4 regions of the Bacillus sp. DX3.1 genome follow, and region 3 is predicted to be linked to each of the others. Evidence: predicted binding sites of a transcription regulator. Region 3 holds the regulator's gene; each other region holds the start of a gene.
What was found. Region 3 encodes Rex, which represses fermentation and respiration genes when NADH is low (regulators of the CRP and FNR family bind a similar motif). Its sites were predicted from a motif close to TTGTGAAATATTTCACAA; they were not measured.
Positions count from the first base shown of each region.

Region 1: a site for Rex is predicted at 1,221-1,238, ahead of QRE67_RS15705 (nitrate/nitrite transporter). Genes of this name have one in related genera too.
Region 2: a site for Rex is predicted at 1,004-1,021, ahead of qoxA (cytochrome aa3 quinol oxidase subunit II). Genes of this name have one in related genera too.
Region 4: a site for Rex is predicted at 1,326-1,343, ahead of QRE67_RS06380 (formate/nitrite transporter family protein). Genes of this name have one in related genera too.

Region 1 is NZ_CP128153.1:3,164,197-3,167,404, reverse strand. It holds gene moaA (GTP 3',8-cyclase MoaA) at 1-657, opposite strand, end outside; gene QRE67_RS15705 (nitrate/nitrite transporter) at 1,494-2,993, shown strand; gene QRE67_RS15700 (hypothetical protein) at 3,187-3,208, shown strand, end outside.
Region 2 is NZ_CP128153.1:803,991-807,198, reverse strand. It holds gene QRE67_RS03840 (amino acid permease) at 1-892, shown strand, start outside; gene qoxA (cytochrome aa3 quinol oxidase subunit II) at 1,176-2,045, shown strand; gene qoxB (cytochrome aa3 quinol oxidase subunit I) at 2,079-3,208, shown strand, end outside.
Region 3 is NZ_CP128153.1:277,074-280,281, forward strand. It holds gene QRE67_RS01550 (ABC-F family ATP-binding cassette domain-containing protein) at 1-987, opposite strand, end outside; gene QRE67_RS01555 (redox-sensing transcriptional repressor Rex) at 1,170-1,799, shown strand; gene QRE67_RS01560 (YdiK family protein) at 1,827-2,027, opposite strand; gene QRE67_RS01565 (CPBP family intramembrane glutamic endopeptidase) at 2,030-2,773, opposite strand; gene groES (co-chaperone GroES) at 3,187-3,208, shown strand, end outside.
Region 4 is NZ_CP128153.1:1,286,659-1,289,866, reverse strand. It holds gene QRE67_RS06385 (TerC family protein) at 198-995, shown strand; gene QRE67_RS06380 (formate/nitrite transporter family protein) at 1,429-2,280, shown strand; gene QRE67_RS06375 (prepilin peptidase) at 2,356-3,081, opposite strand; gene QRE67_RS06370 (LutC/YkgG family protein) at 3,193-3,208, opposite strand, start outside.

The DNA.
Region 1 (3,208 bases), 2.3 Mb from region 3:
TATTTGTTCTTTGGGATAAACATCTTTAAGATTCCATTTATTAGTATTCCCAACATCCATATATTCAATAAATCTTAAAATATGGCCTTTTTCAAGAAAATATTTAGCCATTGGAATAATTTCTTGATCATTCATACCACGCTTTACAACCATATTAATTTTCACTTTTAAACCAGCTGCAGCTGCTGCATCAATTCCATCCAGCACAGTTTTTACAGTAACTCCTCGACCATTTATACTTCCAAATACTTCGTCGTTTAACGAATCTAGACTAATGGATACACGTTTTAATCCGGACTCTTTTAATGCATATGCATGTTTAGACAGAAAGTAACCATTTGTTGTCATGCTAATATCTTTCACGCCGTTAATTTGATTTATTTTTTTAATAAGTTCAGGTAAATCCTTTCTCATTAGTGGTTCACCACCTGTAATTCTAATTTTTTGTACGCCCAGAGAATGAACGAAAATTTTTGTGAGGCGCTCTATTTCCTCATATGATAGAAGTTCGTCTTTATTTAAAAAAGGGTAATCTGTTCCAAATATCTCTGCTGGCATACAATACGTACAGCGAAAGTTACATTTGTCTGTAACAGAAATTCGTAAATCACGAAGGGGACGGTTAAAGTGATCATATACCGTCTTATTTAATTTCAATAAAAACCTCTCCCTTTAAAGCTTAATATTTATAACCATTTCAGGGCGCGAATAAACATTAGATGAAATTCTCTGTATAAATCCTACTATTGTAATTAGATCATCGAAAGTCTAATTGATGTAGATTTAGAAAGTACAATGTTAATTTCAATTTTAACTGCCTTACTAATACCTTTGGTGAGACTATTTCACTAAAAACAATGATTTTTCACGAATTAGAATTTTGTTTGATTAACGATAATTTCATCTGATGTACATAGGGCAATATTACGCACGCTACTTGTTTCATGAGATAAGTGCATTGGAAAGGGGGAGTGTTAGCTTGGTAGTCAATGTTTTAGTTGCGTGAACATCATTATGAGAATAAAACTGCCTACTTGTACCAAATTATGAATCAATAAAGGGTTTAATAAAATAAGAATGTTGGATCGTTGTAACATTAGCATTTAACTTAACATGAGTATAATTGGATATTCCATTAATATTTAAATGATGAAAGATATTCTTATAAAGTGGGAGGGTTACTGCCTGCGAATAGCGGGATAAATAAATAACATCTGTAGTTGTTAAAAATTCCACTATTATTTCTTTAAAGTGGATAGGTATACAGACCATGGTAGCAATGTTCTGTTAATTTATAAAAAAATTACAATTCATCAACTTTCATATTCTATATGTATTGTGATGAAGTATAGGATATTCGCTTCTTTATCAAGAATTCATATCTTCTTAAAGAATACAGAGATTGAATTAATTAAGGAATAAATCTTCGATGTTGCCAAAAACTAAATACAATCCACAGTAAAGGGTCTCTTTGAAAGGAGAAAATTTATAAGATGAATAAAAAAAAATGGCAATTGCCTCTTCAAGCCTCTAGTCTCATTGTTGGATTTATGGTTTGGGTATTAATCTCTTCCTTAATGCCAAATATAAAAAAGGATATTACATTATCTGATAATGAAGTTGCATTGGTTACGGCAGTCCCTGTGATATTAGGATCTTTAATGAGGATTCTATTGGGATATTGGACAAATCGTTTTGGAGCAAGAATCAATTTTGTCCTTAGTTTTTTACTATTACTCTTCCCAGTTTTTTATATTAGCATTTCTGATTCACTTGCTGATCTAGTTATTGGCGGTTTGGTACTTGGAATTGGTGGTGCAACCTTCTCGATAGGTGTAACTTCACTTCCAAAATATTATCCAAAAGAAAGACATGGGTTTATTAATGGAATTTATGGTGCTGGAAATATTGGTACAGCAATTACTTCATTTGCAGCTCCGATATTAGCAAATTCAATTGGTTGGGTTACAACTGTAAGACTTTTTCTAATACCTCTTCTTATTTTTGCTATTTTAAATTTTTTTCTTGGTGATTCAAAAGAACCTAGAGAAAACACTCCTTTAGGAAAGCAAATTAAGGCTGTCTATCGAAACGAAAAACTTTGGTTTTTAAGTTTCTTTTACTTTATTACATTTGGCTCATTTGTTGCCTTTACAGTCTATCTTCCAAATTTTTTAGTTTCAAACTTTCAATTGACTCCAGTAGATGCTGGAATGCGTACAGCTGGTTTTATTACAATCGCAACCTTTTTACGACCAGTAGGTGGTTGGTTAGGTGATAAGTTTAATCCATTTTTCATTTTATTATTTGTTTTTGGTGGATTAACATTTTCTGGTGTGCTCTTATCCTTTTCGCCAACGATTACATTGTATACGATAGGGTGCTTAACTGTTGCTTTCTGTGCTGGGATTGGAAATGGAACAATCTTTAAACTTGTTCCTTATTATTTTTCTAAGCAAGCAGGAATTGTTAACGGAATTGTATCAGCTATGGGAGGAATAGGAGGTTTTTTCCCACCGTTAGTACTATCATTAGTATTTAATGTAACAGGACATTATGCGATAGGTTTTATGGCATTAGCACAATTTTCACTTGTAAGTTTTGTTATTATTGTCTGGATGTATTATCTTGAAAAACTGAACTTAGAAACAAAAATTATCGAAAGCGTCGCACAAGGAATGATGGTTACGAATACAGAAGGAATTATTAAAAAGGTGAATCCTGCTTTTACGAGGGTGACAGGCTATCAACCTAAAGAAGTGATTGGAAAAACTCCAAGTATTTTAAGGTCAGGACTACACGATGCGAGCTTTTATCGTAGAATGTGGGAAAATATTCGTGCTAATGGATATTGGCAGGGTGAAATTATGAATAAAAGAAAGAATAATGAGATCTATTTAGAGTGGCTCACCATTAGTGCAGTGCAAAATGAAGCTGAAGAAGTAAAATACTATGTCGGATTGTTTAGCGATTTGACAGAAGAGAGGAAGTAACTTGAATGCATAGAGAACTTAGGCTTTTTTTGAGTTCTTTATGTATTCATTTTTATGTATGGACTCCAACGAGAACATGACAAAGAAGTTTAAAAAAAATGTATATGGATAAGCTTATAGAAATAGTTTCAAACTTTAATATTTAAGGTATATCTGATTATCTATTTTAATTACCAGAAGGGAAGTGAAGTAATTGTCAGGACCTAGTTTAAAAA
Region 2 (3,208 bases), 530 kb from region 3:
GTTTGGTTTCCTAGATTTCAATGGAAAACCCGCACCAATGCTTCATAACTTCACAGAAAATGGCGGGTTATTTCCAAACGGCCTATTAGCTGTTCTTTTTACAATGATTACCGTGAATTTTTCATTCCAAGGAACCGAATTAATTGGGATTGCTTCGGGTGAAAGTGAACAACCAGAAAAAACAATTCCTAAAGCAATTAAAAATACAATTTGGCGTACTCTATTCTTTTTCGTATTAGCAATTGCAGTAGTTGTTGGCTTGCTTCCATGGCAAGAAGCCAACCTTGTAGAAAGTCCATTCGTGCTTGTCTTTGATACAGTTGGCATTCCATATGCAGCAGACATTATGAACTTTGTTATCATTACTGCTGTACTATCTGTAGCAAACTCAGGATTATATGCCAATTCACGTATGCTTTGGGCCATGTCGAAACAAGGAATGGCTAGCCCTAGATTTGCAAAACTAACGAAAAAGGGTGTACCATTAAACGCTTTAATTTTCAGCCTTATATTTGCAAGCCTTTCACTTTTAACGAGTATATTTGCAGCTGATACTGTCTTTTTAGTATTAACATCTATCGCTGCAATGGCAGCTGTTGTCGTTTGGATGTCGATTGCAGCTTCACAATTTTTCTTCCGAAGAGAATTTATTCAGAATGGTGGAAATATAAAAGATTTAAAATATCGTACACCGTTATACCCAATCGTTCCAATTTTAGCATTCTCTTTAAACTTCGTTACATTCGTAAGTTTAGCCTTTATTCCAGATCAACGTATCGCTCTTTATTGTGGGATTCCATTTATGATTATTTGTTACATCTTGTATCAAATTAAATATAAAAAAGTTGTCACATTTAAAGAGCAACAAACTATTACACAGGAAGTAAACTGAATATAGGTAATATTATGCTATCTTACCTTATGATAAGATAGCTTTTTTCTATTTTTTGGATATCTTGGTATAACTTTATTTATCTTAAAATTTTTACAATCAAGATTTAGCATGAAAAATAGTTTACAATGTTATCAAGTTACAAATGATATTCACTGTAAAAAGTGTGCATTTGTGTCTAATTTTTAACAATATCGCGAAAACTATTGCCTTCTATAAATTAATAGGTTTATATTGTTTTATTGGCATAGTTTCAATCCAAGGAGAAAGGAGATTTTCAATCGTGCAACTAAAGAAAGCGTCTTGGAAGTTGGCTTCACTTCTTCCGCTATCATTACTCTTGTTCCTCGGTGGATGTGAGAAAATCGCAGTATTAAATCCACAAGGGCCTGTTGCAAAACAACAGTATGATTTGATTGTTTGGTCATTCATACTTCTACTATCGATCATTGTTATCGTATTCGTTTTGTTTACAATCATTTTGATTCGTTACCGTGAAAAACCAGATAATATGGACTATGAGCCACCTGATATACACGGTAATACTCTTTTAGAAGTTATCTGGACTATTTTCCCTGTCATTATTGTTATTGCACTAGCAATTCCAACGGTAAAAGCAACATATGCAACGGAAAAAGTGCCAGAGCAATCAAAAAATATTAAACCAGTTGAAATTTATGTTACATCTGCCAACTGGAAATGGTTATTCAGTTACCCAGAGGAAAAAATTGAAACCGTTAACTATTTGAACGTACCAGCTGGTGTACCAATCCAATTTAAGCTGACATCTGTAGGCCCAATGAACGCCTTCTGGATTCCAGAACTTGGTGGTATGAAATACACAATGGATGGCATGATCATGGATTTATATTTACAAGCTGATAAGCCAGGTTCTTATCTTGGTCGTAGTGCAAACTTCTCTGGTGAAGGATTCACTCACATGGAGTTTGAGCTCGAAGCAAAAACACAAGAAAATTATGACAAGTGGGTAAAAGAAGTAAAAGAAACTGCTAAACCACTGACAGAAGAAAAATACAATGAAGTTATTAAACCTGGTGTAGTAGGGCGTATGACATTCTCTAGTCACCACTTAAGTTATGTAGATCCGAAATCACTTGAGTATTGTGATTATAACTACTACACAAATAAATAATAGCTACTATTCCAACAGATTGGAGTGAACACAGTGAAGCTTGATGAATTTTTTGTCACAGGTGATCCGATTATTTACGGCGCTGACGCATCTATTGTTCTTGTGACATTAGCAATCCTTTTCGTACTGACAAAGTATAAAAAATGGAAATGGCTTTGGGATGAATGGTTAACAACTGTTGACCATAAAAAAATCGGGACTATGTATATTATCTCTGCGGTTATAATGTTATTCCGTGGTGGTATGGATGGTTTAATGATCCGTGCCCAATTAACATTCCCAGATACAACATATTTAAACGCTGAACACTATAACGGAATCTTTACAACACATGGTACAGTTATGATTCTTTTCATGGCGATGCCATTCGTTCTAGGATTAATGAACGTCGTTATACCATTACAAATTGGTGCTCGTGACGTTGCATATCCATTCTTAAATGCACTAAGTTTTTGGTTATTCTTTATTGGAGCAATGTTATTCAACATCGCCTTTGTTATTGGTGGTTCTCCAGACGCCGGATGGACATCTTACTTCCCAATGGCTGGTACAGAGTTTAGTCCTGGCGTAGGAAACAACTTTTATGCAATTGCATTACAGATTTCAGGTCTCGGTACGCTGATGACAGGGGTTAACTTCCTTGTTACAATCTTAAAAATGCGTGCGCCAGGCATGAAATTAATGCAAATGCCAATGTTTACATGGTCCATTTTAGTTACATGTGTCATCATTCTCTTTGCTTTCCCAGTATTAACAGTTGCTCTTGCATTAATGACATTCGATCGTCTATTTGATGCTCACTTCTTTACGATGGCGAGCGGCGGTATGCCAATGCTCTGGGCTAACCTATTCTGGGTATGGGGTCACCCTGAAGTATATATTGTTATTTTACCGGCATTCGGTATTTTCTCTGAGATTGTAAGTACATTTTCTCGTAAACGTCTATTTGGTTACAGTGCAATGGTGTACTCAATGGTTGCAATCGCAATCTTAAGTGGTCTTGTATGGCTGCATCACTTCTTTACAATGGGTGCAGGTCCAGCAGTTAACTCATTCTTCTCGATTTCGACAATGGCGATTTCGATTCCAACCGGTGTTAAAATCTTTAACTGGTTGTTTACGCTTTATAAAGGACGGATTCGTTTCACAGTTCCAATGATGTG
Region 3 (3,208 bases):
ATCATTCCCACTTTGCTTTTCGATATCAAAATGAAAAGATGCTGATTTTGAATCACCTAATGGTTTGGTCATCAGTTCCATTCGTTCTAATTGTTTACGGCGACTTTGGGCACGCTTTGTTGTAGAAGCACGAGCAATATTTTTTTGGACAAAGTCCTCTAATTTTGCAACTTCGTCTTGCTGCTTTTCATAGCGCTTCATGTCCTGTTCATAGAGTGCGGCTTTTAAGTCTAAATATTTACTGTAGTTTCCGACGTAACGTCTACTTTCTTTGTTAGAGATTTCATATACTTGTGTGACAAGTTTGTCTAAAAAGTAGCGATCATGGGAAACAATTAGAATAGCGCCCGGATAGCCTTGTAAGTATTGTTCTAGCCATGTTAGTGTATCAATGTCTAAATGGTTTGTCGGCTCGTCTAAAATAAGCAAGTCTGGTTTTGTTAATAGCAATTTACCAAGAGCTAACCGCGTTTTTTGACCACCGCTTAATGTGGAAATCGTTGTTCCATGCGTTTCTGCTGGAAAACCAAGGCCGCTTAAAATAGAGCGAATATCCGCTTCGTATTGATAACCGCCTTTATCTTTATAATCCAGTTGCAATTGATCATAGTCAGCGAGCAATTTTTCATATGTAGTAGCGTTTGAGAAGTTTTCTTTCTTACCCATTTCTTGCTCTAACCTTCGAAGTTCTTTTTCCATGTGTTGTAGATGCGTAAAGACAGTTAATAATTCATCCCAAATGGTCAATGAAGTTTCTAAACCGGTATTCTGGGCTAAATAACCGATGGAAACGTCTTTTGGTTTTATAATTTCACCATCGTCGTGAGAAAGTTCCCCTGCAATAATTTTTAATAGTGTAGATTTTCCAGCTCCATTTCGGCCGACAAGGGCGATGCGATCTCTTGTTTGTACTTCAAGTTTAATGTTTGCAAGGATTGTTTCGGCACCGTACAATTTAGAAAGTCCGTTTACTTGTAATAAAATCAATTTTTTCACCTCAAATAATTTCTTAACTTTGCCATGTTATATTTCTCAATCATACTAAAAATAGTGTATAGTTTAAAATAAAGAGAGAAGTCTCTCTCTATTATACAAGGAAAGTCTTAAGTGCTAAACTTCTGTATTTGTTCAAATTACATGAACAGAGATAGGAGGAGAGGAGTGGTTTTATGGATCAGCAAAAGATTCCACAGGCGACTGCCAAACGATTGCCTCTATACTATCGATTTATCCAAAACTTATCCCTTTCTGGTAAGCAACGTGTATCATCTGCGGAATTAAGTGAAGCGGTGAAGGTAGACTCCGCAACAATTCGTAGAGATTTTTCATATTTTGGGGCGTTGGGAAAAAAAGGGTACGGCTATAATGTGAATTATTTACTGTCGTTTTTCCGAGAAACGCTTGATCAAGATGATATAACACGTGTAGCACTTATTGGAGTGGGTAATTTAGGGACCGCTTTCTTACATTACAATTTCACGAAAAATAATAATACAAAAATTGAAATGGCTTTTGATGTAAATGAAGAGAAAGTTGGAAAAGAAATCGGAGGAATTCCTGTATATCATTTGGATGAACTTGAAGAACGTTTGAAAGATGATATACAAGTGGCAATATTAACAGTACCTGCTACTGTTGCACAAGCTGTGGCAGATCGATTAGCTCATACAAACGTACATGGAGTTTTGAATTTCACACCAGCACGGTTAAATGTATCAGAGAATATAAGGATTCATCATATTGATTTAGCTGTAGAATTACAAACGCTGGTTTACTTTTTGAAAAATTATCCACAATAAAAACGCAGGGGAAATCCCCCTGCGTTTTTATTGTTCTTTTTTTGTTTTCGTTTTGAATTTTACTAAGATAAGGCGAAGTGCTAAATTAAAATCTATTGTCGCCATACCAGCAAGCAGTAGCGTATAAAAATTCCAGATTGTATCTTCAACATTAATAATTGCTAAGTATGTAAAAATACATCCAAGAAGGAAATACAGTGCTGCCATGAACAATGGTGAGTTCCTCATATTTAAAATCCTCCGATAAATCCTTGCATTTTTTCTGCTTCTTTTATCATTTCTTGTATTTGCTCATTACTTAATGCGACTTGAAATAGTGCAACTAATGTATTCATGGCAACGTGAGCCATGATGGGAACGATAATTCGTTTTGTTTTCACGTATAAGAAGGCGAAAACAAGACCCATAGCAGTGTATACCAATAGGTGCGTAAAATCAAAGTGGATAGCTGCGAATACAAGTGAACTAATGATAGCTGCGATAAAGAAATTAAACCTTTTATACAGTGTGCCAAATAAGATCTTTCTAAAGACAATTTCCTCTAAAATAGGACCTAGTATAGATACAACAATGAGGAACCAAGGAGTGGTCCTTGCTATTTCCATTAAACGCTCTGTATTCTCAGAGCCTGGCTTAATACCTAACAAACGCATTTCGATCGTACCAGCAATCGTTTGAGAAAAGAAAGCTAAAAAGAATCCGATAAAGATCCAACCAATTGTTGCGGGAATACTTGCGCGTTTTGTATCTAAACGGCTTTCGCGAATATCCGTTCTGAGTAACCACAGTACAATGCATAATGCAATGAGAAAGCTAATAATTGCCCAGTGGCCAGTCATAAGTTGTATTTTTTCATCTCGTGTTAAACCGCTATTATTGTACAGTCCGGTTTTTAAAAGTAGCGGTAATCCAATAACACCTGATAATTGCATGAGAATATATGTAACTATAATCCACCAATACTGTTTCTTCAAATTGGTTAACCATCCTTTCTAGCCCTTATGTTATGAAATAAGGCAGGATAACATGTAAACATCCAGCCAGGAGTACAGAATAACCGTGTGTTTTATTATTTTTTTGTAAATCTTTGCTTGAAAATGAAATAGGAAACAGGAAAAAGCTGTATCTATAGAGAAAACAACTTATGGCATCTTTCTTATTGTAACATACGAGAAGCGGAAAAGCCGATGCAATATAAAGTGAGCTAAGGCTCGACTATGTGATAATCATTCGGTAGAAAAAGCCTGTATATTGATTTGCAAAAAATTATGATTTTTTTACTTGCAAAAGAAATTTAGATTATTTATTATTATAAGTGTGTTAGCACTCGGAGCTACTGAGTGCTAATAAAGAAAATTTACATAAAAAAATGAGGAGGTTATTGTTCATGCTAAAGCCATTAGGTGATC
Region 4 (3,208 bases), 1.0 Mb from region 3:
GGAACATTGTTCCTCCGGCTTTGTTGACATTGTCATTACATATGTCTAGCCAGACCTTTGCCTATCAACGGCAAAGGTCTTTTTGTATGCATCTTCCAAATTATTCCTCCGTTGATAGGCTGGAGTATGGAGAAACTAAACAGTGGGGAAGCTTTCTTCACTTGTTTAGAGTTTATACAAATGAGAGGAGAATGTACATGGATGTATCATTATTATTGGAGTATGGTTGGGTATTACTTATTTTAATTGCACTAGAGGGGATTTTAGCAGCAGATAACGCACTTGTCCTTGCAATTATGGTTAAACACTTACCAGAAGAAAAACGAAAAAAAGCATTATTTTACGGATTAGCAGGAGCTTTCGTCTTCCGCTTTGGATCATTATTTATCATTTCCTTCCTTGTCGATGTATGGCAAGTGCAGGCAATTGGTGCGATTTACCTAATGTTTATCGCTGGTAACCATCTATTCAAAACATACGTGAAAAAGAACGTACCTGAAGAAATGGAAGAAACCGAGGCAAAGAAAAAGCAAGAAAACTTTTGGTGGACTGTATTCAAAGTTGAAGTTGCTGACATTGCATTTGCAGTTGATTCCATTTTAGCAGCTGTCGCATTAGCAGTGACTTTACCAAAAACAAATCTTGGTACAGTTGGTGGACTTGATACAGGACAATTCCTTGTCATTTTAACAGGTGGGATTATCGGATTAGTAATCATGCGATTTGCTGCATCAGCTTTCGTTCAGCTATTAAAACGCAAACCTGGATTAGAAACTGCTGCTTTCTTAATTGTTGGTTGGGTTGGTGTGAAACTTGCAGTTTATACATTAGCACACCCTGCTTTAGGTGTTATTCCACACGGATTCCCAGAATCAGCTCCATGGAAAATCGGATTCTGGATTGTGTTAGTTGGAATTGGTGTAGGTGGTTGGTTCTTATCTAAAGATACAACTGTTCAACATGAGCAAAAGAATTTGGATGAAAAAGCGCTGTAATTACAGCGCTTTTTCTTTTATTCTATATAAATACAAATTAAAAAACCGACATAAACCCCTTCTTTTTAGGTGGGAGAGAGCATCCGACCATGCATAGAAGCGGTCAGATCCTTTTCCTGCCCAGACATAGTGAAAACAAAAAGAGAAAACGAGTGCAGATCACCTTTTATTATCCATAGCCGCGGCTATATGTCGAAAAATCAAAATGGATTTATATACAAGCATAGAAGATAGACTCCTAATCTCTATAACTGCAATACCACCTTATACAAATATCATTTTATTATACAATAAAATGATAACGCTTTCAATGAAACAGGTATGTCCTTTTTGTGAAATATTGCACAAACTTATTGAAAGTAAGAACAAATACGTGTAATTTATTCATATAGAGAAGGTTTTACAGACGATGTACTAAAGGAGCGTATTATTTATGCTAGAACAAGGATTAACTTACGTTGTACAGCTTGCGCAGAAGAAAAAACAAATGTTGGACATAAACCCAATGCAATATTTCATTCGTGCTGCTCTCGCTGGCATCTATATTGGTTTTATTATTGTACTATGTTTCAAATTAGGAAATTTCTTTCACATCGCAAATTCACCTGCAACATATTTAACAGCTTCTATGTTTTTTGGAATTGCACTTGTTTTAATTATATATGGCGGAGCTGAGCTATTTACAGGGAATACAATGTATTTTACAGTCTCAACTTTACGAAAAGAAACAACAATTACCGATACACTTCGCAATTGGGGCGCTTGTTATTTCGGTAACTTAGTGGGAGCAATATTTTTTGCATTACTGTTTTATGCAACTGGTATTTTTGAACAAATTAATAACGACCATCTTTTAAGTGAAGTCGTTGAAATAAAAATGGGTACATCAACAATGCATTTATTTTTCAAAGCAATTTTATGTAACTGGCTCGTTTGTCTTGCTTGTTTCCTTCCTTCTCAAGTAAAAGGAGACACAGCCAAAATACTTGTTATGATGTTTCTAGTCTTTACTTTCTTCTTATCTGGATATGAACATAGCATCGCAAACTTGTCACTATTTGCACTATCTTTAGTATCACCGCATCCTGATACAATTTCTATTGCTGGTGCAATCCATAACTTAATTCCAGTTACAATCGGTAATATTATTGGTGGCTCTGTATTCGTTGGTATGGTCTATCACTATTTAACAAAAACAAATACTGATCCGAAAATTGCGGAAGATAAATTAGAAGTAATTCAACCAGAAGAAATCATTCCTTTACAAGCACATATGAAACATTAGCAAACATTCCAAGGGATTCCTTGGAATGTTTTTAGCTATCGGCACATTTCACTTGTATATGTAATTTCTCCTGCTTCATTTCAATAAATATATCGTCATTAAAGAACAAAACGTTCCCACCGCAATAAACGGCCCAAACGGTAGCGCTTGCCGAAGTGTAATACGCTGTAGCAACATGCCTACTCCAAAAAAACATAGACTCAAACAAGATGCAAAACAAAGAGAAAGAAAAATTGCTTTCGTCCCGATTACAAATCCAAGTAATGCTAGCAGCTTCACATCCCCTCCTCCAAGTCCATTCGGATATACGATTTGAATGGCATATAATACAAGAAATATACTTCCACCACCAAGTAAGCTGTCCCACCACGGATTCAGCGGAATAAAAATACGTTCTATTATAAATAAACAAGAAAAAAAGAGTAACACAACATTTGGAATCACCATATAGAAAAGATCTGTCATGGTGATAATGATGAGTAAAGAAAGTAACGTCCATATGATAATGAGTTGTTTGTCTATCCCAATGATAAGTGCAGAAAAAAGAAATGCTACCCCTGTGATAATCTCAAACACTAAATAAATACGTGGTATTTTCATTTTACAATGGGTGCAACAACCCTTTTGTAAACAAAATGAAATCATTGGGATGAGTTCTTTTAGTTGAAGTGTTTGTTGACAATGCGAACAATGAGAACGAGGTGTAATGATAGATTGTCCGATAGGAATACGGGAAGCAACCACTCCATAAAAAGAACCTAGTACGATTCCTACTATGAAAGCATATATATAAAAAAACATGTCATCCTCTCCTTTTTCAAAAAATATAGCAAAAAAAGAGAACCTTTCCTATTTTCTATTACAGCTATTTATCCATAAAAAAACAGGCCATTTGCAGGCCTGTTTTCTCTTTTATACGACAAAATAA